DNA from 2 places in the Streptomyces sp. SAS_281 genome. Region 2 is predicted to be linked to the other one. Evidence: riboswitches for the same ligand, from Rfam matches in the RefSeq annotation. Region 2 holds a riboswitch; the other holds the start of a gene.
The links. A riboswitch is a leader RNA that binds a small molecule or an ion and turns the genes downstream of it on or off. The one in region 2 is predicted to bind glycine.
Positions count from the first base shown of each region.

Region 1: linked by a shared signal. The riboswitch ahead of gcvP (aminomethyl-transferring glycine dehydrogenase) and the one ahead of gcvT (glycine cleavage system aminomethyltransferase GcvT) in region 2 are both predicted to bind glycine.

Region 1 covers NZ_JBMNDO010000055.1:33,621-49,084, forward strand. The annotation lists gene ACN6LM_RS21395 (PhzF family phenazine biosynthesis protein) at 1-7, shown strand, start outside; gene ACN6LM_RS21400 (CPBP family intramembrane glutamic endopeptidase) at 17-796, opposite strand; gene ACN6LM_RS21405 (VWA domain-containing protein) at 981-2,765, shown strand; gene ACN6LM_RS21410 (glutamate-cysteine ligase family protein) at 2,807-4,312, opposite strand; gene ACN6LM_RS21415 (hypothetical protein) at 4,793-5,389, shown strand; gene ACN6LM_RS21420 (DUF5999 family protein) at 5,711-5,917, shown strand; gene gcvP (aminomethyl-transferring glycine dehydrogenase) at 6,005-8,890, opposite strand; glycine riboswitch at 9,084-9,181, opposite strand; gene ACN6LM_RS21430 (PRC-barrel domain-containing protein) at 9,298-9,666, shown strand; gene ACN6LM_RS21435 (DNA polymerase IV) at 9,591-11,060, opposite strand; gene ACN6LM_RS21440 (MerR family transcriptional regulator) at 11,154-11,771, opposite strand; gene ACN6LM_RS21445 (bifunctional nuclease domain-containing protein) at 11,939-12,415, opposite strand; gene ftsR (transcriptional regulator FtsR) at 12,469-13,209, opposite strand; gene ACN6LM_RS21455 (FHA domain-containing protein) at 13,252-14,115, opposite strand; gene ACN6LM_RS21460 (DUF881 domain-containing protein) at 14,198-14,974, opposite strand; gene ACN6LM_RS21465 (small basic family protein) at 14,980-15,312, opposite strand; gene ACN6LM_RS21470 (DUF881 domain-containing protein) at 15,309-15,464, opposite strand, start outside.
Region 2 covers NZ_JBMNDO010000088.1:17,294-32,757, forward strand. The annotation lists gene ACN6LM_RS27410 (trimeric intracellular cation channel family protein) at 1-75, opposite strand, end outside; gene ACN6LM_RS27415 (ABC transporter ATP-binding protein) at 94-1,293, opposite strand; gene ACN6LM_RS27420 (ABC transporter ATP-binding protein) at 1,290-2,405, opposite strand; gene ACN6LM_RS27425 (ABC transporter permease) at 2,402-3,391, opposite strand; gene ACN6LM_RS27430 (ABC transporter substrate-binding protein) at 3,481-5,247, opposite strand; gene ACN6LM_RS27435 (ABC transporter permease) at 5,292-6,284, opposite strand; gene ACN6LM_RS27440 (enhanced serine sensitivity protein SseB C-terminal domain-containing protein) at 6,635-7,402, opposite strand; gene ACN6LM_RS27445 (enhanced serine sensitivity protein SseB) at 7,518-8,288, opposite strand; gene ACN6LM_RS27450 (AAA family ATPase) at 8,413-9,096, opposite strand; glycine riboswitch at 9,281-9,374, shown strand; gene gcvT (glycine cleavage system aminomethyltransferase GcvT) at 9,517-10,632, shown strand; gene gcvH (glycine cleavage system protein GcvH) at 10,734-11,111, shown strand; gene glyA (serine hydroxymethyltransferase) at 11,132-12,391, shown strand; gene ACN6LM_RS27470 (L-serine ammonia-lyase) at 12,561-13,943, shown strand; gene ACN6LM_RS27475 (hypothetical protein) at 14,272-14,424, shown strand; gene metG (methionine--tRNA ligase) at 14,521-15,464, shown strand, end outside.

The sequences.
Region 1 (15,464 bases), on a different contig from region 2:
CCCGTGACACCGGGGCTCACGGCGTGGGCAGCCACCCCACCTTCCCGGCGAGCAGCGCGTAACCGACGAACGCGCCGATGTCCAGCAGCGCGTGGGCCGCGACGAGAGGGCCCACCCGCTGCCAGCGCCGGTAGAGCAGCACGAAGACGACGCCCATCACCATGTTGCCGATGAACCCGCCGATGCCCTGGTAGAGGTGGTACGAGCCGCGCAGCACCGAGCTCGCCAGCAGTGCGGCCATCGGCGTCCAGCCCAGCTGCCCCAGCCGGCGCAGCAGGTATCCGACGACGATCACTTCCTCCAGTACGGCGTTCTGGAGGGCCGACAGGATGAGCACGGGGAACTTCCACCACACGTCGGGCAGTGACTCGGGCACGACGGTGAGGTTGAAGCCGGCCGCCCTGGCCACCAGGTAGAAGGCCAGCCCGGCGCTGCCGATGCCCGCCGCGACGGCCGCGCCCCGTGCCACGTCCTGTCCGGGCCGGGTGCGGTCGAAGCCGAGGACCCGCAGTCCGGTCCCTTCCCGGATGAGCAGATGCGCCACCAGCGCGACGGGCACCAGCGCGGTCGCGACGCCGAAGAGCTGCCAGGCGAGATCCAGCCAAGGGCGGCCCGGGGCGGCCGAGCTGTTGAGGGTTGCCGCCTGGTCCTTCAAACCCCCTGGTTTCGTCAGCGATCCGACAAAGCTGATAAGGGCGGACACGCCGCTCGCCCCCAGCGAGAGCGCCAGCACCAGCACCGTCTCGGACCGGAGAATCCGTTGTGACACGGCCTCCTGGGGAAAAGAATCAGCCACGCGCCCCGCCTCCACCTGTACACCTGCCCTCAGTTGTGCATTCGCGTCCCACGCCCTTCGCCGCCCCGCTAGGGTCTCGAATGCAGGTACGAAGATCATGCGCGACTGGCCGGGGGACGAGCGCCATTGCCGATGGCGTGGTCCCCCTTTTCCTTGTACATCCTCAAGGAGGGGCACCACCGACATGGGACGTCACAGCTTGCCCGATGACCGGCCGGCGGCCGGAGGCGGGGACCGTCCACCGCGCCGCCGCCGGAACGTGGCCATCGCCACCGTGCTCGTCCTCGCCGTGGCGGGGGGAGCGGCGGTCGCCGTGCAGGGCGGTCTGCTCCCGTTCTCCACGTCGTGCGAGGAGAGCGCCGTCCATCTGTCGATGGCGGCCTCCCCGGACATCGCTCCCGCCGTACGTGCCATCGCCGACCGGGCGCGTACGGACGAGGTGCGCTCGGACGGGCGCTGCGTCGACGTGGACGTGGTGGCCCGTGACTCGTACAAGGTCGCGGACGCGCTCGCGAGCGGAGGCCGCCCCGACTACCAGATATGGCTCCCCGACTCGGACCTGTGGCTGACCAGGGCCAAGGGCGCCGGGGACGGCACCCCCATCACCCCCGGCGGCTCCGTCGCCACCTCACCGGTCGCGCTCGCCGCCGTCCCCCGGGCCGCCAAGAGCCTCGGCTGGCCGAAGAAGACCTACACCTGGGCCGAGTTGACGGGCGCGGCCATGGAGTCCGACCGGGTACGTCTCGGCTCCGCCGACCCCGCGCGCTCGGCGACCGGACTGCTGGCCCTCAACAGCATCGGCGTCTCCGCCGGGAAGCAGGGCGGCGACAGCGACACCCGGGTCGCGGCCACCGCGAAGCTGCTCGCCCAGCGGATGTCCGACGGGGACACCCAGGTGGTGGCGACCCTGCCGCAGGACGGCTCGGGCGCCGAGGCGGGCAATCCGGCGCGCAACCAGGCGGTGCTCCTCTCCGAACAGGCCGCCTTCGCCCACAACGCCGAGTCGGCGGCCGACGGCAAGCTGGACCTGTTCTACCCCGAGGACGGCACCCCCCTGCTCAACTACCCGCTCACGATGGTGGACGAGCGCCACCAGTCCACGGACGAGAGCCGGGCGGCGCTGCGGTTCATGATCCTGCTGTCCGAGGAGAGCTCCGTGCGCACCTTTCGCGAGCACGGCTTCCGGACCACGTACGGAACGGCGGACGAGAAGCTGGTCGCGGCGGCGGGCGGCCGGTCGCCGCAGACCTACGACGCCACGCAGCCGCCCGCCCCGACGGACGAGGCGCTCCAGGAGACGCTCGGCATGTGGACGATCACCGTACAGAGTGCGCGGCTCACCACCGTGGTCGACGCCTCCGGCTCCATGGCCGCGACGGTGCCGGGCCGCGACCAGTCCCGGATGGACGTCACCAAGGCATCGCTGGTCCAGGCGCTCGACCAGTTCACCCCGAACGACGAGATCGGGCTCTGGGAGTTCGCGACCACGCTCGACGGGGCCAAGGACTACCGGCAGCTGGTGACGACCGCCAGGCTCGGCGACCCCGTGAAGGGGGGCGGTACCCACCGGGAGAAGCTCGCCGCCGCGTTCGCCGCGCTGCAACCGGTGCCGGACGGCGCCACCGGTCTGTACGACACCGCGCTGGCCGCGTACAAGGAGGCGCAGCGCACGTATGTGAAGGGCAAGTTCAACGCGGTGGTGATCCTCACGGACGGGTCCAACCAGGACGAGCGGTCCATCTCGCGCTCCGCCCTCGTGGAGGAGCTGAAGTCCATCGCCGACCCGACGCGCCCGGTCCCGCTGCTGGCCATCGCCGTCGGGCCCGAGGCGGACCGCGCGGAGCTGGAGGAGATCGCCGAGGTCACCGGGGGCGGGGGCTACCAGGTGAACGACCCGGCCGAGATCCAGGCGGTGATCCTCCAGGCGGTGATGACGGCGGCCCAGGGCGCCCGTGCGGCCGCGGAGTAGGGGCAGACGGCCGGCCGGCCCGGCGGCGGACCGGCCCCCCGTCACGGCCCCGGGACGCCCACCGGCCAGGTGTGCACCGGGTCACCGCCCTGCATCAGCTCGCCGTAGCGCCGGGTCATCGCGGCGAGGGCGGCGCCCCGGTCCAGGCCCGCCTCGCGTCCCCGGTGGTAGGTGTCCGCCTGCCAGGACGCGCCGTTCGTCCGCCGCTTGCACCGCTCCTCGATGATGCCGAGGTAGTGGTCCCGGTCCGCCGGCTCGATGTTCCAGCCGTCGAGCCCGGCGGCGGCGAGCGGCAGCAGCTCGTCGCGCACCAGCTTCGTCACGGGCACCCGCGTCAGCCCACCGGAGCGGCCGGGCCGGGGCCACAGCAGCTCGGCCTCGATGCCGTGGCGGCACGCGGTCTCGAAGTTCTCGGCGGCGGCGGAGAACGGCATCCGGGTCCACACCGGACGCGACTCCCCCGCCAGCGCCCGCACCAGGCCGTAGTAGAGCGCGGTGTTGGCGATGACGTCGGCGACCGTCGGGCCCGCGGGCAGCACCCGGTTCTCCACACGCAGGTGCGGAACGCCGTCGGCGATCCCGTACACCGGGCGGTTCCACCGGTAGACCGTGCCGTTGTGGAGGACCAGCTCCTTCAGCTGGGGCACCCCGCCGTCGGCGAGGACGCGCAGGGGCTCCTCCTCGTCGCAGATGGGCAGGAGCGGCGGGAAGTACCGCAGGTTCTCCTCGAAGAGCTCCTCCACCGAGCCGATCCACTTCTCCCCGAACCAGGTCCTGGGCCGCACGCCCTGGTTGCGCAGTTCGGGCGGCCGGGTGTCCGTCGCCTGCTCGAACAGCGGCGGCCGCGACTCCCGCCACACCTCGCGGCCGAAGAGGAACGGCGAGTTGGCGCCCAGGGCGACCTGTACGGCGGCGACGGTCTGCGCCGCGTTCCACACGTCGGCGAAGCGTTCCGGAGTGACCTGGAGATGCAGTTGCAGCGAGGTGCAGGCCGCCTCCGGGGTGATCGATCCGGCGGTGGCGACCAGCCGCTCGACGCCTTCGATATCGAGCGAGAAACTCTCCCCGCGCGCCGCCAGCATTTGATCGTTCAGGAGGGCGTAGCGGTCGACGTCGGAGAGATTGGACCGGACCATGTCGTCGCGGCCGAGCGTCGGCAGGATTCCGATCATCATGATCCCGGCATCGACTTCACCGGCCTTGCGGTCGGCATATCCGAGCCCGGTCCTCAGCTCTTCGGCCAACTGATCCAGAACACGCCCCGACAGATGATGGGGGACTATGTTCACCTCAAGATTGAACATCCCCAGTTCCGTCTGGAAATCGTGACTCGCGATGCGCTCCAGCACCTGCCCATTCAACATCTTCGGCATGGCGTCGGCGCCCGTGAGATTGAGTTCGATCTCCATGCCCATGAGGTTGCGCGGCCGCTCGAACCGCCGCTCGGCGAGGAGTCCGGACAGCGCCTCCAGGCACTGTTGCAGTTTCTTCCGGTACCTCTGCCGGTCGGACAGGTCAAAGGCGCCCGCGACGACCTTCTCCCCCATCGAAGTGTCCTCCTCATGTGGCCGGCACGCGGCCCGGGCCGCCCGCATCACGATCGATAATGCCCGCAGGACGTGATCCGTAACGCCCCGCGGACGGCGCACACACGCTAATCTGTGCGCGGGGGCCCCGGGCACATTCACTCGGCATGACGCAGCGGGCGGTTTCCCCGTACGGCGGGTCCGTAAAGCCCCGACGGGTTTCGGCCGACCGCAGCGCGGGAAAAACCCGAGGCGGCGGCTGCGCCGCTCGCGCCGAATCAGCATGATCTCCGCATAATAAAGTCCGGATACCGCCTTGTCGGCAATAGCCGTGGCGGCTAGTGGAAACACCGCGTGAACACGTGTCGTATAAACTCCGCGGACGAGGCAGAGAGTTGACGCACCGGCTCAGTCACCGGCCTCCTCTGGCCCCGCACGCCGACAACGCCGTCCGCACCCGCCCGCGCACCACCGTGTCTCCGAAGTGAGAGGCGACCCAATATGCCGCTGCATGTTCCCCCGGCCCCCGCGCCCGCGCTGCGCAGCGTCCTCGCGGCGCTCGGTTCACCGACCGCCGTCCGCGAGGCCCGCACGCCCGCCCTGCGGTCCGCACAGGGACCTCTGAGCCCCGAACACCCGCTGCCCGTCCATGTGCTGGGCGTCGCCCCGGGCGACCTCGCACCCGCCACCCGGCTCGCCGCCTGGCGCTTCCAGATCCGCAGCACGGACCGGGCGGTGGCGGCGGCGGACACCATGCTCACCGCGGACGGCTGGACCTTCTCGCACTTCTTCGAGGGCCCGTACATCGCATCGACGGAGCTGGCGCTGCGCCAGGCGGAGGGCATGAGCGGTCCCTACCAGCCGAGGCTGCTGTCCATCCCCGACCTGTACATGCTGGCCCTGTGGCTGCACGGCGACCCCACGGCGGACGCCTCCTGCGGGGCGCCCGCGCCGGACGACGTGCTCGTGCCGCTGTCCCCGGCGCCTCCCGGCTTCGCCGCCCACCGGCCGCACCGGGCCGCCGACCTGCTGCCGGTGATCACCACCCGCATCACGCCCGGCCCGGGACCGCTGCTGGGCTCGCCGGCCCCGGCCTGAGACCGGCGGCCGCCCCCTCCGCGTGCTGTGCCCCGTCGCCCCTTCCGGCGGCGGGGCACAGCACGCGGACGCGTGTACGACCCCCGCCCATCCGGACTAGTCCCATCCGGCCACCCCGAACCACCCGAAGTGACAGTGCAGTTGAGCTGCACCGTCCGGGCGGGTGACGCGTCATGGGCGGAGTGGAAGCGCTGCGGCGAAATCCCTGCGGATTGTCGCCGGTAGGGCAACACTGGGATGCGACCGATCGATACGGGGGCGGTCATGAACACCTCTTCACACCGCAGGCCACTCAACTCGACGCAGCGAAAGAACCCCTCCATGTGCCAGCACCAGCCACCCTGCCCGACAGCCGACTCAGCCGACCGGGAGGCCGCCCGCCAGGTGGCACACCACCCGGAGCAGGGCTGGAGCCTGCTGTGCAACGGCGTCCTGCTCTTCGAGGACACCGGTGAGCTGCTTCCGGACGGGCAGATCATCGCCCCGCACAGGCCCCTGGCGGCGAGCCGGGTGGTCAAGGCCGCCTGACCGGCCGGGTACGGAAAAGGGGCCGGCCCGGAGTGTCTCCGCACCGGCCCCGACGCGTGTCCGCGTCACACCGCTCCGATCACCTGATCAGTTGTCGTACTCGTCCAGGGGCGGGCACGAGCAGACGAGGTTGCGGTCACCGAACGCCCCGTCGATGCGGCGCACCGGCGGCCAGTACTTGTCGGCGGCCGAGACACCGGCCGGGAACACCGCCTCCTCGCGGCTGTACGCGTGCTCCCACTCCCCGCCGAGCGCGGCGGCGGTGTGCGGGGCGTTGGCGAGCGGGTTGTCGTCCGCGCTCCACTCCCCCGACGCCACCTTCTCGATCTCGGCACGGATCGCGATCATCGTGTCGCAGAAGCGGTCCAGCTCAGCGAGGTCCTCGCTCTCGGTCGGCTCGATCATCAGCGTGCCGGCGACCGGGAACGACATGGTCGGCGAGTGGAAGCCGTAGTCGATGAGCCGCTTGGCGACGTCGTCGATGCTGACGCCGGTCGCCTTGGAGATCGGCCGGAGATCCACGATGCACTCGTGCGCCACCAGACCGGCCGGGCCGTTGTACAGGATCGGGTAGTGCGGTTCGAGACGCTTGGCGATGTAGTTGGCCGCGAGTACGGCGACCTGCGTCGCGCGCTTCAGCCCCTCGCCACCCATCAGGCGTACGTACGCCCACGAGATGGGGAGGATGCCGGCGGAGCCCCAGGGGGCCGCCGAGATCGGTCCCACGCCGGTCTCAGGGCCCGCCGCGGGCTGGAGCGGGTGGTTGGGCAGGTACGGCGCCAGGTGCGCGCGCACACCGACCGGACCGACGCCCGGGCCGCCACCGCCGTGCGGGATGCAGAAGGTCTTGTGCAGGTTGAGGTGCGAGACGTCGCCGCCGAACCGGCCGGGCTTGGCCAGGCCGACCAGGGCGTTGAGGTTGGCGCCGTCGACGTAGACCTGGCCGCCGGCGTCGTGCACCTCGGCGCAGATGTCGGCGACGTGCTCCTCGAAGACACCGTGCGTCGACGGGTAGGTGATCATGAGCACGGCCAGCTCGTCGCGGTACTGCGCGATCTTGGCGCGCAGGTCCTCGATGTCGACCTCGCCGTCGTCGGCGGTCTTGACGACGACCACCTTCATGCCGGCCATCACGGCGCTCGCGGCGTTGGTGCCGTGCGCGGAGGACGGGATCAGGCAGACGGTCCGGTTCTCGTCGCCGTTGGCGCGGTGGTACGCGCGGACGGCCAGCAGCCCCGCGAACTCGCCCTGCGAGCCGGCGTTCGGCTGGATGGACACCGCGTCGTAACCGGTGACCTCGGCCAGCCGCTCCTCCAGCTCGCGGATGAGCGTCAGGAAGCCCTGCGCCTGCTCGGCGGGCGCGAACGGGTGCAGCGCGCCGAACTCGGGCCAGGTGATCGACTCCATCTCGGCGGTCGCGTTCAGCTTCATGGTGCAGGAGCCGAGCGGGATCATGCCTCGGTCCAGCGCGTAGTCGCGGTCGGCGAGCTTGCGCAGGTAGCGCAGCATCGCGGTCTCGGACCGGTGCTGATGGAAGACCGGGTGGGTGAGGATCGTGTCGGTGCGCAGCAGCGCCTCGGGCAGCGCGTCCTCGGTCGTGGCGTCCAGCGCCTCGACGTCCCCGTCGGCACCGAAGGCGGCCCAGACGGCGGCGACCTGGGTGCGGGTCGTGGTCTCGTCGCAGGCCACCGAGACGGTGTCGGCGTCGACCAGGCGCAGGTTGACCCCGCGCTCCCGGGCATCCGCGACGACCTCGCCCGCCCTGCCGGGGACGCGGACGGTGAGCGTGTCGAAGTGGGAGCCGGTCAGCACGTCGATCCCGGCGGCGCGCAGGCCCTCGGCGAGGATCGCGGCGTAGCGGTGGGTGCGCCGGGCGATCGTGCGCAGCCCCTCGGGGCCGTGGTAGACGGCGTACATGCCGGCCATGACGGCGAGCAGCACCTGGGCGGTGCAGATGTTGCTGGTGGCCTTCTCGCGGCGGATGTGCTGCTCGCGGGTCTGGAGGGCCAGGCGGTACGCCTTGTTGCCGTCGGCGTCCACGGAAACGCCGACCAGGCGGCCGGGCAGGCTGCGGGCGAACTTGTCGCGGACCGCCATGTAGCCGGCGTGCGGGCCGCCGAAGCCCATCGGGACGCCGAAGCGCTGCGTGGTGCCGACGGCGATGTCGGCGCCCAGCTCGCCGGGCGAGGTGAGCAGCGTGAGGGCCAGCAGGTCGGCGGCGACGGTGACGACGGCGCCCAGCTCGTGCGCCTGGTCGATCACGGGCTTGAGGTCCCGGACGGCCCCGGAGGCTCCCGGGTACTGGAGGAGCACACCGAAGACGCCGCGCTCGGCGACCTCGGCCGGGATGCCGTCGCTGAGGTCGGCGACGACGACCTCGACGCCGGTCGGCTCGGCGCGGGTCTCGATGACCGCGACGGACTGCGGCAGGGTGTCGGCGTCGACCAGGAAGACACCGTTCTTCACCTTGCCGACGCGCCGGGCGAGCGCCATGGCCTCCGCGGCGGCGGTGCCCTCGTCGAGCAGCGAGGCGCCGGAGGTGGGCAGGCCGGTCAGCTCGGCGACCATCGTCTGGAAGTTCAGGAGGGCTTCGAGGCGGCCCTGGGAGATCTCGGGCTGGTACGGCGTGTAGGCCGTGTACCAGGCGGGGTTCTCCATGACGTTGCGCAGGATCACCGGCGGGGTGAACGTGCCGTAGTAGCCGAGCCCGATCATCGGGGCGAGGACCTGGTTGCGGTCGGCGAGCCGGCGGAGTTCGGCCAGCACCTCGGCCTCGGTCCGGGCCTCCGGGAGGGCCAGCGCCTCGGTGCTCTTGATCACGTCGGGCACGGCGGCCGCGGTCAGCTCGTCCAGCGAGCCGTAGCCGACCTGGGCGAGCATCTTCGCCTGCGCCTCGGCGTCGGGGCCGATGTGGCGCTGCTCGAAGGGGATGCCCTGTTCCAGCTGCGTGAGCGGGGTGCGACGGGGGGTCATGGTGGAGGCCTCCTGGTCTGTCACGACCTGCGAGGGGCACCGCGGCGCCGGGTGCCCTGACGGCCTCCCCCTCTGTCATCTCAACCTGAGAGCTTCACCGGCACCACGCGGGCGCCGGCTTTCACCGTCGGTGAGGGAGAAGCTCCGTACGGCCCATCGGCCGCGCGCAACCCGCCCTGCTTTCCAGAGTGACCTCGTCCGTGCGGTACGGGGGCCTGAGAGATTCCGGGGAGGATTTGCTCCTTCGGCGTCCTCCGGATCGGCTCCGGACGACTCTCCCGCACGGGGTCAGCAGCCATGGCCAGCCTACCAGCGGGGTACACGACGAGAATTCTCGAGTGGCCAAGACCACGGAACTGCATTTCTGTAGTCCCTGTGGACCAGCCGCGACCCGTGTGGGAGGGACCGTGCAGACCGATATCGACCCGCGCAGCCTGATCGGCCGCAAGGCTTTCGACCGCAGGGGCACCAAGATCGGGACCGTGGACGAGGTGTACCTCGACGACGCGACCGGCGTCCCCGAATGGGCGGCCGTGCGCACCGGGCTCTTCAGCCGGGACGCCTTCGTCCCCCTGGAGCCCAGTGAATTCGTGGACGACGCCCTGCACGTCCCCTTCGAGCGGGCGCTCATCAAGGACGCCCCCGACTTCGGCGTGGGCCGCCACCTCTCCCCCGAGCAGGAGCTCCAGCTCTACCGTCACTACGGACTGGACGCGGCCCCCGGCGCACCGGCCCCGGACCGCGACTTCGGCCGGCTGGCGGGCCAGGAGGAGTAGTCCGGCGGGTCCGGGACGAGCGGCAGGGGGTCGGCGGCCCGCAGCGCGGGATCGTCCACGCGGAACGTACGCACCCGGCCGGGTGCCGTGGCGCCCGGTTCCTCGAACCGCACGGTCACCCGGCCGACCCCGCTCCCCTGCACCCAGCCGTGGCCGTGGACCTCGTGGAGCACGTCGTGCCCGGCCGGCCAGCGGCGCGCGGCCCGCTGCTCGGCGGTCCCCTCCTCCGCCCCCGGCGCGTCGTCCGCCGTGCCCGCGCGGGCCTCGGCGTCCTCCCGCGGCCCGGAGGCGTCGTCCTCCGGGAGGGCAGCCTCCCGCGCACCGGCGGCCTGGGCGAACAGGTCCTCCTGGGTGTAGTCGGCGAGCCCCGTGACGCCGACGCCGAGCAGCCGCACCCCGCCGGTGGTGTCCACGGCCTCCAGGAGCCGGGCGGCGGCCTCGCGGACGACCGCGGGGTCGTCCGTGGGCCCGCGCAGCGTCTCGGAGCGGGTCAGCGTGGAGAAGTCGTACCGGCGCACCTTGAGGACCACCGTGCGCCCCGAGCGCCCTGCGCCCCGCAGGCGCTGGACGCACCGGTCGGCCAGCCGTTCCACCTCGGTGCGCACCCGGACGCGGTCGTGCAGGTCCATGTCGAAGGTGTCCTCGACGGATACGGATTTCGCGTCGCGCTCCGCGACCACGGGCCGGTCGTCGAAGCCGGAGGCCATCCGGTGCAGCGCGGCGCCGTGCGCCTTGCCGAGCAGCCGGACCAGCTCCGCCTCGCCCGCCTCGGCGAGGTCGTCGACCGTCGTCATGCCGGCCCGGCGAAGATGGTCCGCCGTGGCGGGGCCGACGCCGGGCAGGGTGCGCACCGTCATGGGCGCGAGGTGCGCGCGTTCGGTGCCGGGCTCGATCAGGCGTATCCCGTCGGGCTTGGCCTCCTCGGAAGCGATCTTGGCGAGCATCTTGGAGCCCGCGAGCCCGACGGAACCGGTCAGTCCGGTGACCGCCCGGATGGCCTCGCGCAGTTCCCTGCCGATCTCCAGGGCGGAGGCCGTGTCGTCGGCCGTGCCGCCCGCTTCGAGGTCCACGAACGCCTCGTCCAGGCTGAGCGGTTCCACCAGCGGTGAGAGCCGGCCGAGCAGCTCCATGACCTGGTCGCTCACGGTCCGGTACAGCGTGAAGCGCGGGACCAGATAGGCGGCGTTCGGAGCGAGCCGTCTGGCCTGCGCCGTCGGCATCGCCGAGTGCACCCCGAAGCGCCGCGCCTCGTACGAGGCGGTCGCGACGACCCCGCGCGGCCCCAGCCCGCCCACCACGACCGGTTTGCCGCGCAGGCTGGGCTTCGCCGCCTGCTCCGCGGAGGCGTAGAAGGCATCCATGTCCAGGTGCAGGATGGTCGGCGAGGCTCTCACACCAGCCGATGCTGCCCTACGGCACTGACAATCGCCGTGTCGGCCCGGCCCGGGCGCCCGCGGTTCCCGCCCCGGGGCGGGCTTGTCAGGGGCTCAGACAGCCCGGTTGCGGCGGCGGGCGAGCTCGTCGGCCGGGTTGTGCCCGATCAGCGTCTCACCGGTGTCCACGCGCTCCCCGTGCAGCTGCGACAGGGCCGCGTCCACATCCCGCCAGACCACTCCGACGGCGATCCCGAAGACGCCCTGGCCGCCCTGGAGCAGGTCGACCACCTCGGCGGGCGAGGAGCACTCGTAGACCGTGGCCCCGTCGCTCATCAGCGTCATCCGCTCCAGATCCTGGAAACCGCGGGCCCGCAGGTGCTGGACCGTGGTCCGGATGTTCTGGAGCGCCACTCCGGTGTCGAGGAAGCGCTTCACGATCTTCAGCAGGACGACGTCCCGGAAGCTGTAGAGCCGCTGGGTGCCCGACCCGTACGCCGGACGGACGCTCGGCTCCACGAGACCGGTGCGCGCCCAGTAGTCCAGCTGCCGGTACGTGATCCCCGCCGCCGCGCACGCCGTGGGCCCGCGATAGCCGATGTCGTCGACCGATGCCACGCCGCCCCCCGCCACCGCAGCCGGCGCGGCCGACTGCCTGATGGTCCGGTCGGCCGTACTCCCTTGCTGCGGATACGGCGCACCCGCTGCCGTACCGTCGCCGCTGCTTCTCACGCCGACCTCCGTCCTTGACCTGCCCACTCGAAGGTAGGCAGTCACCCGGGGTGCGTCAACGATCGCCACACTCGGCACGCCGAGTGATAATCACCCTGAGGGTGGTTTCGCGTGACCGTTGACGGGGAAAGGCTCACCGGATGTGCCGGTGGCCGCCCCCGTAGACGTCACTGGCTGTTGTTCGTCCCGAAGTCCTCCGGAGAGATCTGGTCGAGGAACTCGCGGAACTTCTCCACCTCGTCCTCCTGCTCGTCGGGGATCGCGATCCCCGCGTCGTCCAGCACCCCGTCACTGCCGTAGATCGGCGTGCCGGTACGCAGCGCCAGGGCTATGGCGTCGGAAGGCCGCGCGCTCACCTCGGCACCGCCGGCGAAGACCAGCTCCGCGTAGAAAACCCCTTCGCGCAGGTCCGTGATCCGGACCTCGGTGAGCTCCTGGCCGACGGCCTCGAGCACATCCTTGAAGAGATCATGGGTCAGCGGCCTGGCCGGAGCCATGCCCTGCTGGGCGAAGGCGATCGCGGTCGCCTCGCCAGGACCGATCCAAATAGGGAGATACCGGTCGCCTCCCACTTCACGCAGGAGCACGATCGGTTGGTTGGAGGGCATTTCCACCCGGACACCCACAACGTCGAGCTCGTTCACACAGCAACCCTAGGACGTGCCCGGCAGGTTTGGGTAGTCGGGCTGGTCCGCCTTCAGTGCAGCCGTACCTGCAGAGCGGTCTGCACGAGCGCGGAGTGCAGCCGTACGGACAGCTCCGCCAGCTCCTTCGCGGTCGCCTCCGCATGCGCCCTGGTCTGCGGATTCCGGTGCCGGCGCAGCGGCGCGACCATCTGCTCGATGAGCCCGGCCTCCCGGTCGGCGGCGGCCCGTACGGCCCTCAGGTGACGAGGTTCCAGACCGAATCGGCCCAGTTCCGCCACAAGCCTGGCGACGGTGACCATCTCGGCGTCGTACCCGCCGTCCGCCGAGGGCACGACCAGGCCGTACGACTCCCAGTCGTCCAGGTCGCTCTCGGTGACCTCGGCGGCGACCAGGAGCTCGGCGCGGCCGATACGGGCGGCCGTGGCCCGGCCCGGCAGCCCGGCGGGCTCGCCGTCCGCCTGCCGCGGCTCCCCGTCGGGCGACGGCAGGGCCACCTGCTCGCCGCGGGCGAGGGCGTCCAGATGTTCGCGGATGACCTTCAGCGGCAGGTAGTGGTCCCGCTGCATGCGGAGCACCTGGGCGAGCCGCTCGACGTCCGCCGCGACGAACTTCCGGTAGCCGGAAGGGGTCCGCTGCGGTTCGACAAGCCCTTCGGCCTCCAGAAAGCGGATCTTGGAGATGGTGACCTCGGGGAACTCCTCCTGCAGTTGCAGGAGCACCGTGCCGATGCTCATCGGCCGGCCGTCGGCGGGGGTGCCGTGTCGGGCACCGCCGCTCGGTGTTCTCAGCATGGACCTTCCTGGGGTTCCCCCCGGACGGCGTCCGGGGGCGGGTCAGATGCCCCGCTGGTTCGCGTAGAAGACCAGCCGGTACTTGCCGATCTGCACTTCGTCGCCGTTGGACAGGGCGACGGAGTCGATCCGCTCACGGTTGACATAGGTGCCGTTGAGGCTGCCGACGTCCCCGACCGTGAAGCTGCCGTCGGCATTCCGCCGGAACTCCACATGCCGGCGGGAGACCGTCACGTCGTCCAGGAAGATGTCGCTCTGCGGGTGGCGGCCGGCCGTGGTCAGCTCGCCGTCCAGCAGGAACCGGCTGCCGCTGTTCGGACCGCGCCGCACCACCAGGAGCGCCGAGCCGAGCGGCAGGGCGTCGACGGCGGCCTGCGCCTCGGGCGACAGCGACGGCACGGCGGTCTGGCCGGTGGCCTCCGCCTCGTACGCCTCGAGGCCCGAGATCGAGATGGTCGACGTCGTCTCCGAGGCGCGCTCCGGGATCCCGCCCCGCAGCGGCGCACCGCAGTTGGAGCAGAAACGACTGGCCTCGGCGTTGCGGTGGCCGCACCTCGTACACACCGGCATGGACGAAGCCTCCTGGCTCGGGGCTCCGAAACCTATGCGGCCGGGACCGGCAGGGTCAACGGACGACGCGCCGGGACCGCCCGGGTAGTCACCCCCCTGGCCCGCCACCTGGTCGCGGAAGAGCGGGCGCTCCGCGCCCTGCTCGTCGGGCTGACCATGGCGCGGCGCGCGGTGACGTGCGGCCTCATCGCGGGCGCTCTTGCCGAACAACTTCCCAAACAACTTCACGGGCGATTCCCCTTGACCGAAACAGACCCGCCCGTGGGGCAGGACGAACCCTGAATGAACACACCTGCCGACCCGGACATCTTCACAACGTCCGTATCCACTCGACAGTTTCCACCACGCGCCACGATTACGATGCGGCGACCCCCCGCAACCGTCCGCTCGTGTTCCCCGACGCCCGGGCGCCCGGGAATCACTGGCCCGACGACCGAGCGTAGTCAGGCCGCTCCGCCGGTCGCAAGGCGTCCACGACAATGTCGTCGGCGCGGGCCACATGCACCGTGGCCTGCTCCTTCTCCAGCGTCTGCACGACACCCCCGGGGATGTTCAGCGCCGGTTCCAGATCCTGCGGCTTGCCGATGACCTTGAAGACGTACGGGGAGGTGATCTTGCGCCCGTCCACCTTGACGGAGCCCGCGTCACCGGAGAAGTACGTATTGGCCACCACACGGACCCCGTTGACCTCGACGGCCTCGGCGCCGGCCGCCCTGAGCTCCTGCAGGGCGTCGAGCAGCATGTCGGGCCGCACGGCGCCCCCGACGTCGTTGACCGTCATGGTGATCCCTGGACCGTGGGCCGCCACGGTCCCGGCGAGCACGCCGAGTTGCCGCTCCTTCTCGACCGTCTGCTTCCGGGCCTCCTCGGCCTGGTCGGAGCTGTTCTCCAGCTCCGTGCGCTGGGCGTCGAGGCGCTGCTTCTCGTCCTCCAGCCGCTGAGTGCGGTCGTCCACCTCGTCCAGGATGCGCACCAGGTCCTCCTGGCGCGCGCCGCGCAGGGCGTTGCTGTCGCTGTTGGACCGCACCTGGATGGCGAGCCCGAGCCCGAGGCCGAACAGCAGGAGGGCGACGATGAGTTGGGCGCGGGTCACCCGGGGCGGCCAGAGACCGGCGATCAGCCGCTGACGCCCGGTGACCTCGTGAGGGGCGTCCGTCGGGTGCTCCCCGCCGTCGTTGAATGCGTCGTTGCTCATCGGCATCAGGCCCGGAAGACGTGCCGGCGGATCGCCGCGGCATTGGAGAAGATGCGGATGCCCAGGACGACCACCACGCCCGTGGAGAGCTGGGCGCCGACGCCCAGCTTGTCACCCAGGAAGACGATGAGGGCCGCCACGACCACGTTCGAGAGGAACGAGACCACGAAGACCTTGTCGACGAAGATGCCGTCGAGCATGGCCCTCAGTCCGCCGAACACCGCGTCGAGCGCGGCGACGACGGCGATGGGGAGATAGGGCTCGACCACCGCCGGAACTTCGGGCCGGACCAACAGTCCGACCACGACTCCCACGACGAGGCCCAGTACGGCGATCACGATGTGCCCTTCCCTGTGTCTGCGGCCTTGTATGGCTGTGCTGTCCGTACGATCAGGCTCGGGGCGGCCGGCAGGCTCAGCTTCTCCTGGACGGAGATGCTGGTCCGGATGTCGAAGGTGTCCTTCAGCGCTTGCAGGTACTGGCCGTCGGC
Region 2 (15,464 bases):
CGAGATCGCGAAGACGAAGATCCCCACGATGTCGAGCGCGTGCTGGACGGAGGGCGTGAACAGTTCGTTGAGCACCGGGCAATTGTGCCCGTACTACTCCTTCGTACCGTCCGGGGCGGGTTCGGAGGGCTCGGCGGCCTTCGCGGGCTCCTGCGGTGCCTCGGCCGCGGGCTCCTGTGCGGGCTCCTCCGCGGGCGCCGAGCGGACCGTGATGACGTCCGCGACCAGCGGGGCGTCGCCCGGCACCTGGTCCTCGCCGTTCTCCGGGTGGTGGCAGGCCACCTGGTGCCCGGTCTTCAGCTGGAGCAGCGGCGGCTCGGTCGTCCCGCAGACCTTCGTCGCCTTCCAGCACCGGGTGTGGAACCGGCAGCCGCTGGGCGGCGAGATCGGCGAGGGCACATCGCCCTTGAGCAGGATGCGGTCGCTCTTGGCACCGCGCCGGCGCGGATCGGGCACGGGCACCGCGGACATCAGCGCCTTGGTGTACGGGTGCATCGGCGCCTGGTACAGCGACGTGCGGTCGGCCAGCTCGACGATCTTGCCGAGGTACATGACCGCGATGCGGTCCGACACGTGGCGGATCACCGACAGGTCGTGCGCGATGATCATGTACGTGAGCCCGAGCTCGTCCTGGAGGTCGTCCAGCAGGTTCACCACCTGCGCCTGGATCGACACGTCCAGCGCGGAGACCGGTTCGTCCGCGACGACCAGCTTCGGCTTGAGGGCGAGCGCCCGGGCGATGCCGATGCGCTGGCGCTGGCCGCCGGAGAACTCGTGCGGGTAGCGGTTGTAGTGCTCGGGGTTGAGCCCGACCAGCTCCAGCAGCCGCTGGACCTCCGCCTTCACACCGCCCTCGGGCTTGACGCCCTGGAGCCGGAAGGGGGTGGAGACGATCCCGCCGACCGTGTGGCGCGGGTTCAGCGAGCCGTACGGGTCCTGGAAGATCATCTGGATGTCGCGCCGCATCGGCCGCAGCCGTCCGGCGGACATGTGGGTGATGTCGCGTCCCTGGAACTCGACCTTGCCGCCGGTCGGTTCCAGCAGCCGGGTCACCAGCCGGCCCATGGTCGACTTGCCGCAGCCCGACTCGCCGACGACGCCCAGGGTCTCCCCGGGGCGCACGTCGAAGGTGAGCCCGTCGACCGCCTGGACCGCGCCGACCTTGCGCTTCAGCACGCCCTTGGTGATCGGGAAGTGCTTGACCAGGCCGTCCACCTTGAGGAGCGGTTCGGGGCCGGACCCGTCCGACCCGGCCGCGGCCGGCGCGGGAGTCTTCTTGTTCAGCTCAGTCACAGCTTCGGCGCAATCTCTTCGGTCCAGATACGTTCGCGCTGCTCACGCGACATGTGGCACGCGGAGTAGTGCCCGTCGCCGACCTGCTTCAGCTCGGGACGCTCGGTGCGGGTGAGGTTGTCGGGCGGGACGTCGGCGTACGGGCAGCGCGGGTGGAAGGCGCAGCCCGACGGGACGTTGATGAGACTGGGCGGCGATCCCTTGACGGGGATCAGCCGCTCGGTCTGCTCCCGGTCGATCCGCGGCATCGAGCCGAGCAGGCCCCAGGTGTACGGGTGCTGGGGCTCGTAGAACACCTTCTCGGCGGAGCCGCGCTCGACGCACCGGCCCGCGTACATCACGAGGATCTCGTCCGCGATCTCGGCGACGACACCGAGGTCGTGGGTGATCATGATGACCGCGGAGCCGAACTCCTTCTGCAGATCGCGGATCAGGTCGAGGATCTGCGCCTGGACGGTGACGTCGAGGGCGGTCGTCGGCTCGTCGGCGATGAGCAGCTGCGGGTTGTTGACCAGGGCCATCGCGATCATCGCGCGCTGGCGCATACCGCCGGAGAACTGGTGCGGGTAGTCGTCGAACCGGCGGTGCGGCTCGGGGATGCCGACCCGGTCCAGCATCTCGACGGCGCGCTTCTTCGCGGTCTTCTTGTCGACCTTGTGGTGGACCCGGTGGGCCTCCACGATCTGGGTGCCGATCGTGTAGTACGGGTGCAGGGCGGACAGCGGGTCCTGGAAGATCATGGCCATCTTCTGGCCGCGCAGCCGCCGTACGTGCTCGGCGCCCGCGCCGATCAGCTCCTCGCCCTCCAGCCAGATCTCGCCGCCGATCCGGGCCCGCTCCGAGGTGTGCAGGCCCATGATCCCCAGCGAGGTCACGGACTTGCCGGAGCCGGACTCGCCGACGATGCCGAGGGTCCGGCCGGCCTCCAGGTCGAAGCTGACGCCGTCCACGGACTTGACCAGGCCGTCGTCGGTGTCGAAGTGGACGCTGAGGTCGCGTACGGAGAGGAACGGGTGGCCGTCGCCCGAGCGGGGGGCCGGGACCGACCCGTCCGCCCGGGAGTCCTTCGTGGCCGAGTCCTTGGTCGAGTCCTTCTTGGTCGCGCCGCTCATGAGAGCCTCACCCGGGGGTCGATCGCGGCGTACACGAGGTCCACCAGCAGGTTGCAGATGACGATGAAGAAGGCCGCGACCAGGGTCACGCCCATCACCTTGGGCAGGTCGGCGGTGGTCACGCCCTGGATCGCGAAGGCGCCGAGCCCCTGGAAGGAGAAGACGCGTTCGGTGATGACCGCGCCGCCGAGGAGCAGCGCGAAGTCCATGCCGAAGATCGTGACCAGCGGGGTGAGCGCGGACCGCAGCCCGTGCTTGACGACCACCTTGCGCTCCTGGAGGCCCTTGGCGCGCGCGGTCCGGATGTAGTCCTCGCTCATGGTCTCCAGCATCCCGGCCCGGGTGAGCCGGGCGTAGAGCGCGGAGTAGAGCAGGGCGAGCGTGCACCAGGGCAGGACGAGGCTGCCCGCCCAGGCGACCGGGTCCTCGGTGATGGGCACGTACTCCCCGTTGCCGAAGAGCGCCAGGACGACCAGGCCGGTGAAGAACATCGGGAGGGAGACGCCGGCGAGGGCGACGCCCATGGAGAGGCGGTCGAAGAGCGAGCCCCGCTTCAGCGCGGAGACGACACCGATGGCGACACCCGAGACGACCCAGATGACGGCGGCACCGACGGCCAGCGACAGCGTGACCGGGACCCGGTCCACGAGCTGCGGCCAGATCTCGGTGTGCGTCTTGAACGAGTAGCCGAAGCACGGGGCGCTGCACGTGACGGGGTCCGGGCCGAACTGGTACTGGGCGCCGGCCACGATGCCCTTGATGAAGTGCCAGTACTGGAGGTACAGGGGCTGGTCCAGCCCCAGGTTCTTCTTGACCGCGGCGATGACGTCGGGGTCGGGGCTCTTCCCCACGTACTGGGCGGCCATGGAGTCGAGGGTCTGCCCGCCGAGGCGGGGCACCAGGAAGAAGATCGCGAACGTGACTGCGCTGACCACCAGCAGCAGCAACACCGCGGCGAATACGCGTCGGATGATATACGCAGCCACAGCCGTGCGGCGCCGGGCGGGTGGGGCGGGAAACCCCGCCGCCCGGCGCCTTCACCTGCCTTTCAGGGGATGCTTTTGATGAACAGGCGCTACTTGGTGGACGTCATGAGCACGTAGTCGTACATGCCGAGGTACGCGTCGGTGACGGTGACGTTCGCCGCGGAGTCCGGGCGGTAGAGCAGGTTCTTGCGGTAGAAGAGGGGAACGACCGAGGCGTTCTCCATGACCTTCTGGTCGACCTCGCCCCACGTGGCGTTGCGCTGCGCGGTGTCGACGGTGCCGATGCCCTTGACGAGGAGTTCGTTGATCCCCTTGTCGTTCAGCTCCATCAGGTTGGTGCCGCCGGAGGGCTTGATGGCCGAACCGTTGACGATCTGGTCGAGGAAGCCGAAGCCGGTCGGCCAGTCGGCACCCCAGGCCATCATCATCATGCCCGCGTTGTTCTTGTGGACCCAGGCCGGGACGCCCGCGAAGTCGGTGAAGTACTTGTCCGCCGGGAACTGCTTGATCTCGGCGGTGACGCCGATGGCCTTCAGGCTGTTCTGCAGCTGCGTGGCGGCGGTGACCTCGTCAGGACGGTCGGAGCGCGCCGTCAGCGTGGTCTTGAAGCCGTCCGGGTGACCGCACTTGGCCAGGTGCTCCTTGGCCTTGGCCGCGTCGCCCTTGCTGCCCTCGGTCGGGTACAGGTCGAACTTCTTGTAGCCCGCGACGGTCGGGGGGATGACCGTGCTCGCCGGGTCGCCCTTGACCGGGCCGCCGATCGAGTCGACCATGCTCTTCTTGTCGACGGCGTACTGGACGGCCTTGCGGCACTCGACGTTGTCGAACGGCTTCACGTTGACGTTCAGCGCGAGGTACTGCAGGGCGCCGGCGTACGGGTTGTCCGTCTTCGCCTTCTCCGCCGCCTTGACCAGGACCTTGGGCTGGGTCTTGGACTGCAGACCCGTGCCCGCGATGTCCGCGGTGGTCTCGTCGTTGAGCAGGTGCTCGTCGACCGTGGTGGGGTTGACGTTGAACTTGAGCTGGATCTTCTCCGGCAGCGCCTTGCGGATCGGGTCCGTCTTCGGGTCCCACTCCGGGTTGCGGACCAGGGTCGCGCCCTTGCTCTCGTCGTACGCCGAGAACTTGTACGGACCCGAGGAGACCATCTTCTGGACGTAGCTGGCGCCCGTGTCGGCCTTCTGCTGGATCGGCGCGGTCTGCGAGAACGCGGCCAGGTAGTCCATGTCCGCGAACGGCTTGCTCAGGTGGAAGACGATCGTGTACTTGTCCGGGGTCTCGATGGACTTCAGACCCTCGGCGGACTTGTCCTTGTACGGACCCTTGTACTTGTCGCCGCCTTCGAGGTACGCCTTGAAGTACGTCGGGCCGTTGGACAGGGCCTCCGGCGCGAAGTTGGAGCGCTCGACGGCGTACTTGACGTCCTGCGAGGTGATCTCGGAGCCGTCCTCGAACTTCACGCCCTTGCGGAGCGTGTACGTCCAGGTCTTCGCGTCCGCGCTCGCCTTGCCGAGACCGGTGGCGAGGTCGGGGACGACCTGGAGGCTGTCCTTGCCGGCGGCCGGCTTGAACGTCACCAGCGAACGGGCGTACAGGCGGGAGAAGTTCTGCACCCAGCCGTAGTACGTGTTGCCGGGGTCGAGGGAGTCCGGGCCACTGGAGTGCTCGTAGGTGACCGTTCCGCCCTTCTTGGTGCTCGGGTTGACGATGCTCGTCAGACCGGCGTCGGCCTTGGCGTTGCCGCCGCCACCGCCGCCCTTGCCGCTGCCGCCGTCCGAGTCCTTGCTGCACGCCGTGGCGGCGAGCGACACCGCGATCGCGACGGCAACGAGCGCCGCTGTCTTTCTGTTCTGCATGCTGAGGAAAGCCCCCTCGCTAGTCCTGTGCGGCACTGCCGCGTTTACTTGCCACGAGGGTCGAGTGCGTCACGCAGCCCGTCCCCCAGCAGGTTGAAGGCCAGCACGGTGATGAAGATCGCCATGCCGGGGATGACCATGAACATCGGGTCCACCTCGTAGAGGTCGACCGCCTGCGTGAGCATGCCGCCCCAGGACGCCTGCGGCGGTGCGATACCCACGCCCAGGAAGGACAGGGCCGCCTCGAAGAGGATGTTCGTGGGGATCAGCAGCGTCGCGTACACGAGGATCGGCGCGACCAGGTTGGGCAGCAGTTCGCGGAAGAGGATGAACGGCCCCCGGGCGCCCAGCGACCTGGCGGCTTCCACGAACTCGCGCTCGCGGAGGGACAGCGTCTGCGCGCGCACGATGCGGCCGATGTACGGCCAGCTGAAGAAGCCGATCACGAAGATCAGGACCGCGATCCGCAGCGTGAGCCCTTCCATCCCGAAGGCGTTGCCCTGGAGGGAGGCGGAGATGGAGATCGCGAAGAGCAGCAGCGGGAAGGCCAGGAAGGTGTCCATCAGCCGGCTGATCAGGCTGTCCACCCAGCCGCCGTAGAACCCGGCCACGACACCCATGACGACGCCGATGACGACGGAGAGCAGCGTGGAGCCGACGGCGACCACGAGCGAGACCCAGGAGCCTTCGAGGATGCGCGCGAAGATGTCGCGGCCGGTCTGCGGTTCGACGCCGAACGGGTGGTCCCAGCTGATCCCGCCGAAGTCGCCCTTGGGCGCCAGCATCACGGGGTCGACCAGGCTCTGGTTGAACGCGTCGGGGTCGAGCCCCAGGAGCGACTGGAGCGGCTTGGACAACACCGCGGTGAGGATCAGCAGGACGACAACGATGCCACCGGCCATCGCCGCCTTGTCCCGCTTGAAGCGGGTCCAGGCGATGCGGCCGAGCGAGCGGCCCTCGATCTCCTTGCGGCCCGCGCCTTCCAGCACCGCTTCGGGCCGGGTATCCGCCCTGGTGGTCTCGATAGGTGCCGTCATTGCGCTGGAGACCCCTCTCGGCCGGCGGTGGCCGGCCCGTGACCGCCGCGGTAGCGGCTCCTACATAGCCCGATTCGAGTGACGGCGTCCGTCGGACCCTGACCTGAAAGGGGGGCGACTACGGACACAGAGCACCTGTTGCGTGGGAGTCTTCAGCCACTGCGCGCACACCCGCCAGACCTGACGGGGAATGTTTGCTCAAACGTGATGACGTCAGAATGCAACCGATATCCGAACAGCCGGCCTCGGCAAGCGGGCTTCCCGGTCACAAAACAGCGAAAAGGAACACTTCGCACGGGAACGCCGAAGTGCCCGCAATGCCCCCGATTCGCCGAGGGTCTGACGCGGGCTCAGTACGCGGGTGCCTGCGGATACCCGTAACCGGGCGCGGCGTGCGCCTCGCGGTCGTAGAAGGGGCGGGAGTTGACGCGCAGCCACATCGCGACCGGGTCGTACTCGTCGGACATCGCGACCGTGGAGACCGGCAGGCCCTCCGGGACGGCGCCGATCGACTGGCGCATCATCCCGCGCACCGCGTCCACGGACGGCCTGCTCGTGTCGTACAGGTCGAGGCCGACGGCGAGGTACGGGGCGCCGAGCGCGGGCTGCACCCAGGCGCGGCGCAGCGAGCGGATCGCGGGGGTGTGGTGGGCGTTCTGCGTGAGCTGGGCGTAGAACTGCGGGATCTCGATGGCCGGTTCGCTGATCCTGAGCGGCCCGGCGGGCATCCGGTCGAGGCCGGTCGCGATGCGGCGCAGATCCAGCCAGGGGATGCCGACGCCGCCGCCCGGGGCGTGCGGATTGAGCCAGACGCCCCAGCGGTCGGGGTAGAGGGCGCGGGCGATGTCCAGTCCGGCGACCACCTCGTGGTCCCGGCTCCAGCCGCTGGCGGTGAGCTCCTGGGGGGAGGTGACGCACGGGGCGTAGCCGAGTCCTTCGACCTCCATGTTCCCGTACTGGGCGTCGGGGGCGCCGGGGCGGCCGTGCCAGAGGAGCATCCAGACCCGGCCTGCCGACAGGGCCTGGAGGAGCGCCTCGTACGCGTCGTAGCGCCCGGGCGCGACCTGTCGCAGCATGTGCTCGACCTGACCGGCCGCCGCGGTGCCTGACGCACTCACCCTGGGTCCCGCCCCTCGTAGATCCTCTGCTTCGGCCACCGGGCATCGGCCTTCGGCCATCAAACCAGCTTATGCCGCCGCGCCGTCACCGGCTTGACGCCGGCCGCCGCCTCCGTCACTCCGGGACGCGCGTGTAGAAGGGGCGCACCCGATCGCGCATCCAGTCGGCGACCGGGTCCTGCGCCACGTCGAGGAGGACGAGGTTGACCGGCCACGGCACCGCGACGCGGCCCAGCGCCCGGCCCAGGGCGTCCATCGGGGCGCTCTGTCCGGCGCCGTCCCAGGTGGAGAACTCGACGCCGACGAAGAGCACGGGGTCGTCGCCCTCGATGCTGGCCAGGACCCGGCGGGCGGTGCGGACGACGCCGCTCTCCTGGAACTCGCCGGCCGCGGCGGCCAGGAAGTCGACGGGCTCCTCCTTCCAGTCCGGCTCGTACAGCCGGACCCGGCCCCCGGTGGCCGGGCCGTCGAGCGGGGTGCGCCCGGCCCGGCACAGCTCGGCGACGGCGGGCGGCGGCAGCGGCAGGCCGACGGCGCCGCCCGGGTTCACCGCGATGCCGAGCCGCGGGGGCAGTCCGCGGGCGAACTCCACGGCGGGGGCGACGGTGAAGGACATCCGGTCGCCGACGCAGGTGAGGAACTGGTGCTCGGAGCTGTAGACGGGGACGTACGCGGTGCCGTCGATCTCCATCGCGGGCAGATCGAGTTCCCGGGCGTCGGGTCCGCCGCCGTTGGGCAACGGCACCCAGACGTGGCTGCGGCCGAGCACCTCCAGCAGGCGGCCGCCCGCCTCCGGGGTGCCGAGCGAGGCGCCCAGCACCTCTTCGAGTTCGTTGGCCGGCCAGCCGCCCTGCGGCAGGCTCCCGGCCTGTGCCGGAATGTCCACTGCTTCCCTCTCGCCCCGTTGCCGTGCAGCAAGAGGGTACGGCCTCCCCCGGCCTCCGTCGGCCCTGGGGCCTGTCCGGAAACCGCCCTGCCCGGCTACTGTCCGGCTGTTGGACGGTCCGTTTTCAGCCGTCGGTCTGTGCGTCTGCGAACGTGATGCGCGTGAGCGTCCCGGCCGCCTCGCGGTCGAGCAGCACCGCCGAGGCGCAGCCGCGCGGCAGCAGTCCCGCCTCGGTGTCCCGCAGCAGCCGCCCCACGGCTCTGCGGTGCCGGGCGAAGGCGTACGCGGAGACGCCCCGGCCGCGCTCGCGCTGGCCCTCGCGCGCGGTCCGGGCGGAGACGTCGAGCAGGACCAGGTGCAGACCGGTGCCCCGGCGCCGGGCATGGCGGGCGAGCAGGGCGCGGACCCAGCTCTGCGTACCGCAGTCGTGGACGACGACGGAGGCGCCGGAGCGCAGCACCCGCCGCAGGCCCCGGTAGTGGGCGAGGCGCACGAGCGGGCGGTAGAGGACGTACGGGAGTAAGCGGGGCAGCCGGCGGGCCCAGCGGTCCCGGGTGTCCTGGGAGTCGACCGCGTGCGCCGGGGCGGTGCGGGAGAGCAGGGTCGACTTGCCGCTGCCGGGGAGTCCGGAGACCACCACGACGTCCCCGGCGGCGAAGCGCAGGGCGCGCGGGCCGCGCCCGGCCCGGCCGCGCAGGTCCCGGACGACGGGCGGATGCGTGCCCACCGCCTGCCGGGGCGGTGAGCCGGACTGCGCGGGCAGTGCGGTGCTCGTCGTTCCCGCGGTCGTCGCGTAGCGCAACGTCATCGCCTCCCCCTGGCCGTACGGCCGACGCGTGCAGGACCGGTACCTACCCCAGAAGTGTAAAGAAAAGGTAATGCGGCACAACCGTCCGACCCGCCGGAAGACCGTGACGAGCGGCACCGCTCCCGGCGCGCCGCTCCCCCGGAATGCGTGCGATGATGACCCCGCCAACTGCATACAGGCCGCTTGAATCCGCGCGGGAGAGTCCCGGTCACCGTGCCGGGCGCCGAAGGAGCAAGATCCTCCCTTGAATCTCTCAGGCCCCGTACCGCGTGGATGAGGCAGATCTGAAAAGCGAGCCGCCCGGCGGCTCCACCCAAGGTGCAAGCCGACCCCCGCGGGGCCTCTCGGCGAACCTCTCAGGTTCCGATGACAGATGGGGAGGGATCGTCCTCGCCGTCGTCATGCCCTGGGAGCCCTTTCATGAGCAGCACCCCCCGTCTCACCGCCCTCGATGCCCTGCATCGTTCGCTGGGCGCCACCATGACCGACTTCGCGGGCTGGGACATGCCGCTGCGGTACGCGAGCGAGCGCGACGAGCACAACGCCGTCCGCACGAAGGCCGGCCTCTTCGACCTGTCCCACATGGGCGAGATCACCGTCACCGGCCCGCAGGCGGTGGACCTGCTGAACTACGCGCTGGTCGGCAACATCGGCACGGTCTCGACCGGCCGGGCCCGCTACACGATGATCTGCGCCGAGGACGGCGGCATCCTGGACGACCTGATCGTCTACCGCCTCCAGGACACGGAGTACATGGTCGTCGCCAACGCCGGCAACGCCCAGCTCGTCCTGGACACGCTCACCGCGCGCGCCGCCGGCTTCGACGCCGAGGTCCGCGACGACCGCGACGCGTACGCGCTGCTCGCCGTCCAGGGCCCCGAGTCCCCGGCGATTCTCGCGGCCGTGACCGACGCCGACCTGGACGGTCTGAAGTACTACGCCGGACTGCCCGGCACGGTCGCCGGGGTGCCCGCGCTGATCGCCCGTACCGGCTACACCGGCGAGGACGGCTTCGAGCTGTTCGTCGCACCCGGTCACGCGGAGCAGCTGTGGCAGGCGCTCACCGAGGCGGGCGCCGCGCACGGCCTGATCCCGTGCGGCCTCTCCTGCCGTGACACGCTCCGCCTGGAGGCGGGCATGCCGCTGTACGGGCACGAGCTGACGACCTCGCTGACCCCGTTCGACGCCGGGCTCGGCCGGGTCGTGAAGTTCGAGAAGGACGGCGACTTCGTCGGCCGCAAGGCGCTGGAGGCCGCCGCCGAGCGCGCCGAGACCGCCCCGCCCCGCAAGCTCGTCGGCCTGGTCGCCGAGGGCCGCCGGGTGCCGCGCGCCGGGTTCCCGGTCGTCGCCGGCGGTCAGGTCATCGGCGAGGTCACCTCGGGCGCCCCCTCCCCCACCCTGGGCAAGCCGATCGCCATGGCGTACGTCGACGCGGCGCACGCCGAGCCGGGCACCGCAGGAGTCGCGGTGGAGATCCGAGGCAGCCACGAGCCGTACGAGGTCGTGGCGCTCCCCTTCTACAAGCGCAAGAAGTAGAACCGTAGGACCCGGCCGGTGTCGCGTACGTGACACGGTCCCGTCTCACACCGTAAGACCACCGTTCATCCGCACTCCCCGCGTACAGGAGAATTCAGACCATGAGCAACCCCCAGCAGCTGCGGTACAGCAAGGAGCACGAGTGGCTGTCGCCCGCCGAGGACGGTGTGGCCACCGTCGGCATCACCGAGCACGCGGCCAACGCGCTCGGTGACGTCGTCTTCGCCCAGCTCCCCGAGGTCGGTGACACGGTGACCGCGGGCGCGACCTGCGGCGAGCTGGAGTCGACCAAGTCGGTCAGCGATCTGTACTCGCCGGTGACCGGTGAGATCACGGAGTCCAACCAGGCCGTCGTGGACGATCCGTCGCTGGTGAACTCCGCTCCGTTCGAAGGCGGCTGGCTGTTCAAGGTGCGCGTCGCGGAGGAGCCGAAGGACCTGCTCTCCGCCGACGAGTACACCGAGTTCTCCGGCAACTAAAGACCCCAAGGGACCACCTGATGTCGCTTCTCAACTCCTCACTCCACGAGCTGGACCCGGACGTCGCCGCCGCCGTCGACGCCGAGCTCCTGCGCCAGCAGTCCACGCTCGAAATGATCGCTTCGGAGAACTTCGCTCCGGTCGCGGTCATGGAGGCGCAGGGCTCCGTCCTGACCAACAAGTACGCCGAGGGCTACCCCGGCCGCCGCTACTACGGCGGCTGTGAGCACGTCGACGTGGTCGAGCAGATCGCGATCGACCGGATCAAGGCGCTCTTTGGCGCCGAGGCCGCGAACGTCCAGCCGCACTCCGGTGCGCAGGCGAACGCCGCCGCGATGTTCGCGCTGCTGAAGCCGGGCGACACGATCATGGGCCTGAACCTGGCGCACGGCGGTCACCTGACCCACGGCATGAAGATCAACTTCTCCGGCAAGCTCTACAACGTGGTCCCGTACCACGTGGACGACACCGGTGTCGTGGACATGGCCGAGGTCGAGCGCCTGGCCAAGGAGTCCAAGCCGCAGCTGATCGTCGCCGGCTGGTCCGCGTACCCGCGTCAGCTGGACTTCGCCGCCTTCCGCCGCATCGCGGACGAGGTCGGCGCGTACCTGATGGTCGACATGGCGCACTTCGCCGGTCTGGTCGCCGCGGGCCTGCACCCCAACCCGGTGCCGCACGCCCACGTCGTCACCACCACCACGCACAAGACCCTCGGCGGTCCGCGCGGCGGTGTGATCCTCTCCACCCAGGAGCTCGCCAAGAAGATCAACTCGGCGGTCTTCCCGGGTCAGCAGGGCGGCCCGCTGGAGCACGTGATCGCGGCCAAGGCGGTCTCCTTCAAGGTCGCGGCGGGCGAGGAGTTCAAGGAGCGCCAGCAGCGCACCCTGGAGGGCGCCCGCATCCTGGCCGAGCGCCTGGTCCAGCCCGACGTCACCGAGGTGGGCGTCTCCGTCCTGTCCGGCGGCACCGACGTGCACCTGGTCCTGGTGGACCTGCGCAACTCCGAGCTGGACGGGCAGCAGGCCGAGGACCGGCTCCACGAGATCGGCATCACGGTCAACCGGAACGCGATCCCCAACGACCCGCGCCCGCCGATGGTCACCTCCGGCCTCCGGATCGGCACCCCGGCCCTGGCCACCCGCGGCTTCGGCGCCGAGGACTTCACCGAGGTCGCCGAGATCATCGCCTCGGCCCTCAAGCCGTCCTACGACGCGGACGGCCTGAAGGCCCGGGTCGCGAAGCTGGCCGAGAAGTTCCCGCTGTACCCCGGCCTGAAGTAGCCGACCCGGCGCATTCGCGCCTACGGGAGGGGCACCCGCACACTGAACAGTGGGCGGGTGCCCCGTCCCTTGTCCCCTCCGCTTTGTCTCTTGCACTCCGGGCCGCCCGCGCGCCCGTACCGCACCACCCGGCAGACAACGGCGTCTACCAACTTTGAGGAGTTCCCCCGTGGCCATCTCGGTCTTCGACCTGTTCTCGATCGGCATCGGCCCGTCCAGCTCCCATACGGTCGGCCCCATGCGCGCGGCCCGTATGTTCGCGCGCCGTCTGAAGAACGAGGGCCTGCTCGCCCACACCGCCTCGATCCGGGCCGAGCTGTACGGCTCCCTCGGCGCCACCGGCCACGGCCACGGCACCCCCAAGGCGGTCCTGCTCGGCCTGGAGGGCGAGTCCCCGCGCACCGTCGACGTCGAGACGGCCGACGAACGGGTCGAGGCGATCCGCACCGGCGGCCGGATCAACCTGCTCGGGATGCACGAGATCCCCTTCGACGCGGACGAGCAGCTGGTCCTGCACCGCCGCAAGGCGCTGCCGTACCACGCCAACGGCATGACCGTCTTCGCGTACGACGCCGACGGCGCCCCACTCCTGGAGAAGACGTACTACTCGGTCGGCGGCGGCTTCGTCGTGGACGAGGACGCCGTGGGCGAGGACCGGATCGTGCTCGACGACACGGTCCTGAAGCACCCCTTCCGCACCGGCGACGAGCTGCTGCGGCTGGCCCGCGAGACCGGTCTCTCGATCTCCTCGCTGATGCTGGAGAACGAGCGCGCCTGGCGCACCGAGGAGGAGATCCGCTCCGGGCTCCTCGGCATCTGGCGGGCCATGCAGGCGTGCGTGACGCGCGGCATGTCCCGCGAGGGCGTCCTGCCCGGCGGCCTCAGGGTGCACCGCCGCGCCGCGAAGACCGCCCGCCAGCTGCGCGCGGAGGGCGACCCCCAGACGCACGCCATGGAGTGGATCACCCTCTACGCGATGGCGGTCAACGAGGAGAACGCGGCGGGCGGCCGCGTGGTCACCGCCCCGACGAACGGCGCGGCCGGCATCATCCCGGCCGTCCTGCACTACTACATGAACTTCGCGGCGGGCGGCGCGACGGAGGCCGAGAAGGACGACAGCATCGTCCGCTTCCTGCTGGCGGCCGGTGCGATCGGCATGCTGTTCAAGGAGAACGCCTCCATCTCCGGCGCCGAGGTCGGCTGCCAGGGCGAGGTCGGCTCCGCCTGCTCCATGGCCGCCGGCGCCCTCGCCGAGGTCCTGGGCGGCACCCCCGAGCAGGTGGAGAACGCCGCCGAGATCGGCATGGAACACAACCTGGGCCTCACCTGCGACCCGGTCGGCGGACTCGTCCAGATCCCGTGCATCGAGCGCAACGGCATGGCCGCGGTGAAGGCGGTCACGGCGGCGAAGATGGCCCTGCGCGGCGACGGCAGCCACAAGGTCTCCCTGGACAAGGTCATCAAGACGATGAAGGAGACCGGCGCGGACATGTCCGTCAAGTACAAGGAGACGGCGCGGGGCGGGCTCGCGGTGAACATCATCGAGTGCTGAGGCCCCGGGCCCCGGACAGCACGTTCGTCCCTTCCGGCGCTGCTCGGGGCCTGTCCGTCACGGCCGGCCGGGTCATCGGCCGCCGAAGCCGGCCCCGGCCCGCCGACCGGGCGGCGGTCGGCGCCCGAGCGGGCGGTTCTCCGCGGCGGCGCAGCGGACCCGACGGACCCCGGGTGAGCCGCACGCCCCCGTCACCGTCCTGACATCGGACCCGAGGACCTCCTGCTGCTCCGCGGCGCCGGGGTCCGCGTCACGGAAGCCGGCGCCGGGACGAAGTCCGTCCTGCTGGGCTTCCTCCTCACCGGTTACCTCGCCATGCCCCGGGTTCATGATCATCGGCCTCGTCGCGAGCGGCCCGCCTCCCGGGCCGCCGCTCATCCAGTTCCTGGCCATGATCGGCGGTCCCGCGTCCGTATCGGCCCTGGCCTGGTGGGAGATCCGCCGTCTGCGCACTCGCCACGGCGTCGCACTGCGCGCGTAGGAGGAAATCCGGTAAAGGGGGCTGTCCCCCATTCGATAGGATGCGAACGGCCTGCGACAGAGGCATCCGCACCGTAGAAATTGGGAGCATCCGACGATGACTCGACACCTGATCACCAGCGCGCTTCCCTATATCAACGGGATCAAGCACCTGGGGAACCTGGTCGGGTCGATGCTCCCGGCGGACGTCTACACGCGGTATCTGCGCCAGCGGGGCGAGGAGGCGCTGTACATCTGCGCCACCGACGAGCACGGCACCCCGGCGGAGCTGGCCGCGAAGGCGGCCGGGCTGCCGGTGGCCGAGTTCTGCGCACAGCAGCACGACGCGCAGAAGGCGGTCTACGACGGGTTCGGGCTCGCCTTCGACTACTTCGGGCGCAGCTCCTCCGCCGAGAACCGCGAGATCACCCAGCACTTCGCCCGCAAGCTGCACGAGAACGGCTTCATCGAGGAGCGGGCGATCCGCCAGGTCTTCTCGATCGCCGACGACCGCTTCCTGCCGGACCGCTACATCGTCGGTACGTGCCCGCACTGCGGGTACGACAAGGCGCGCGGCGACCAGTGCGAGAACTGCACCCGTGTCCTGGACCCGACGGACCTGATCGAGCCGCGCTCCGCGATCAGCGGCAGCAGCGAGCTGGAGGTCCGGGAGACCAAGCACCTCTTCCTCCTCCAGTCGAAGCTGTCCGGCGAGGTCGAGGCGTGGATCGACGGGACCAGCGACGAGTGGCCGCACCTGGCGTCCTCGATCGCCCGCAAGTGGCTCACCGAGGGCCTGCACGACCGGTCGATCACCCGTGACCTGGAGTGGGGCGTGCCCGTCCCGGCCGACACCTGGCCGGAGCTGGCGGCCGAGGGCAAGGTCTTCTACGTCTGGTTCGACGCCCCCATCGAGTACCTCGGGGCGACGAAGGAGTGGGCGGACCTGGAGCCGGAGAGCCGGGACTGGAAGTCCTGGTGGTACGAGGCGTCCGACGTCCGGTACACGCAGTTCATGGCCAAGGACAACGTCCCGTTCCACACGGTGATGTTCCCCGCCAT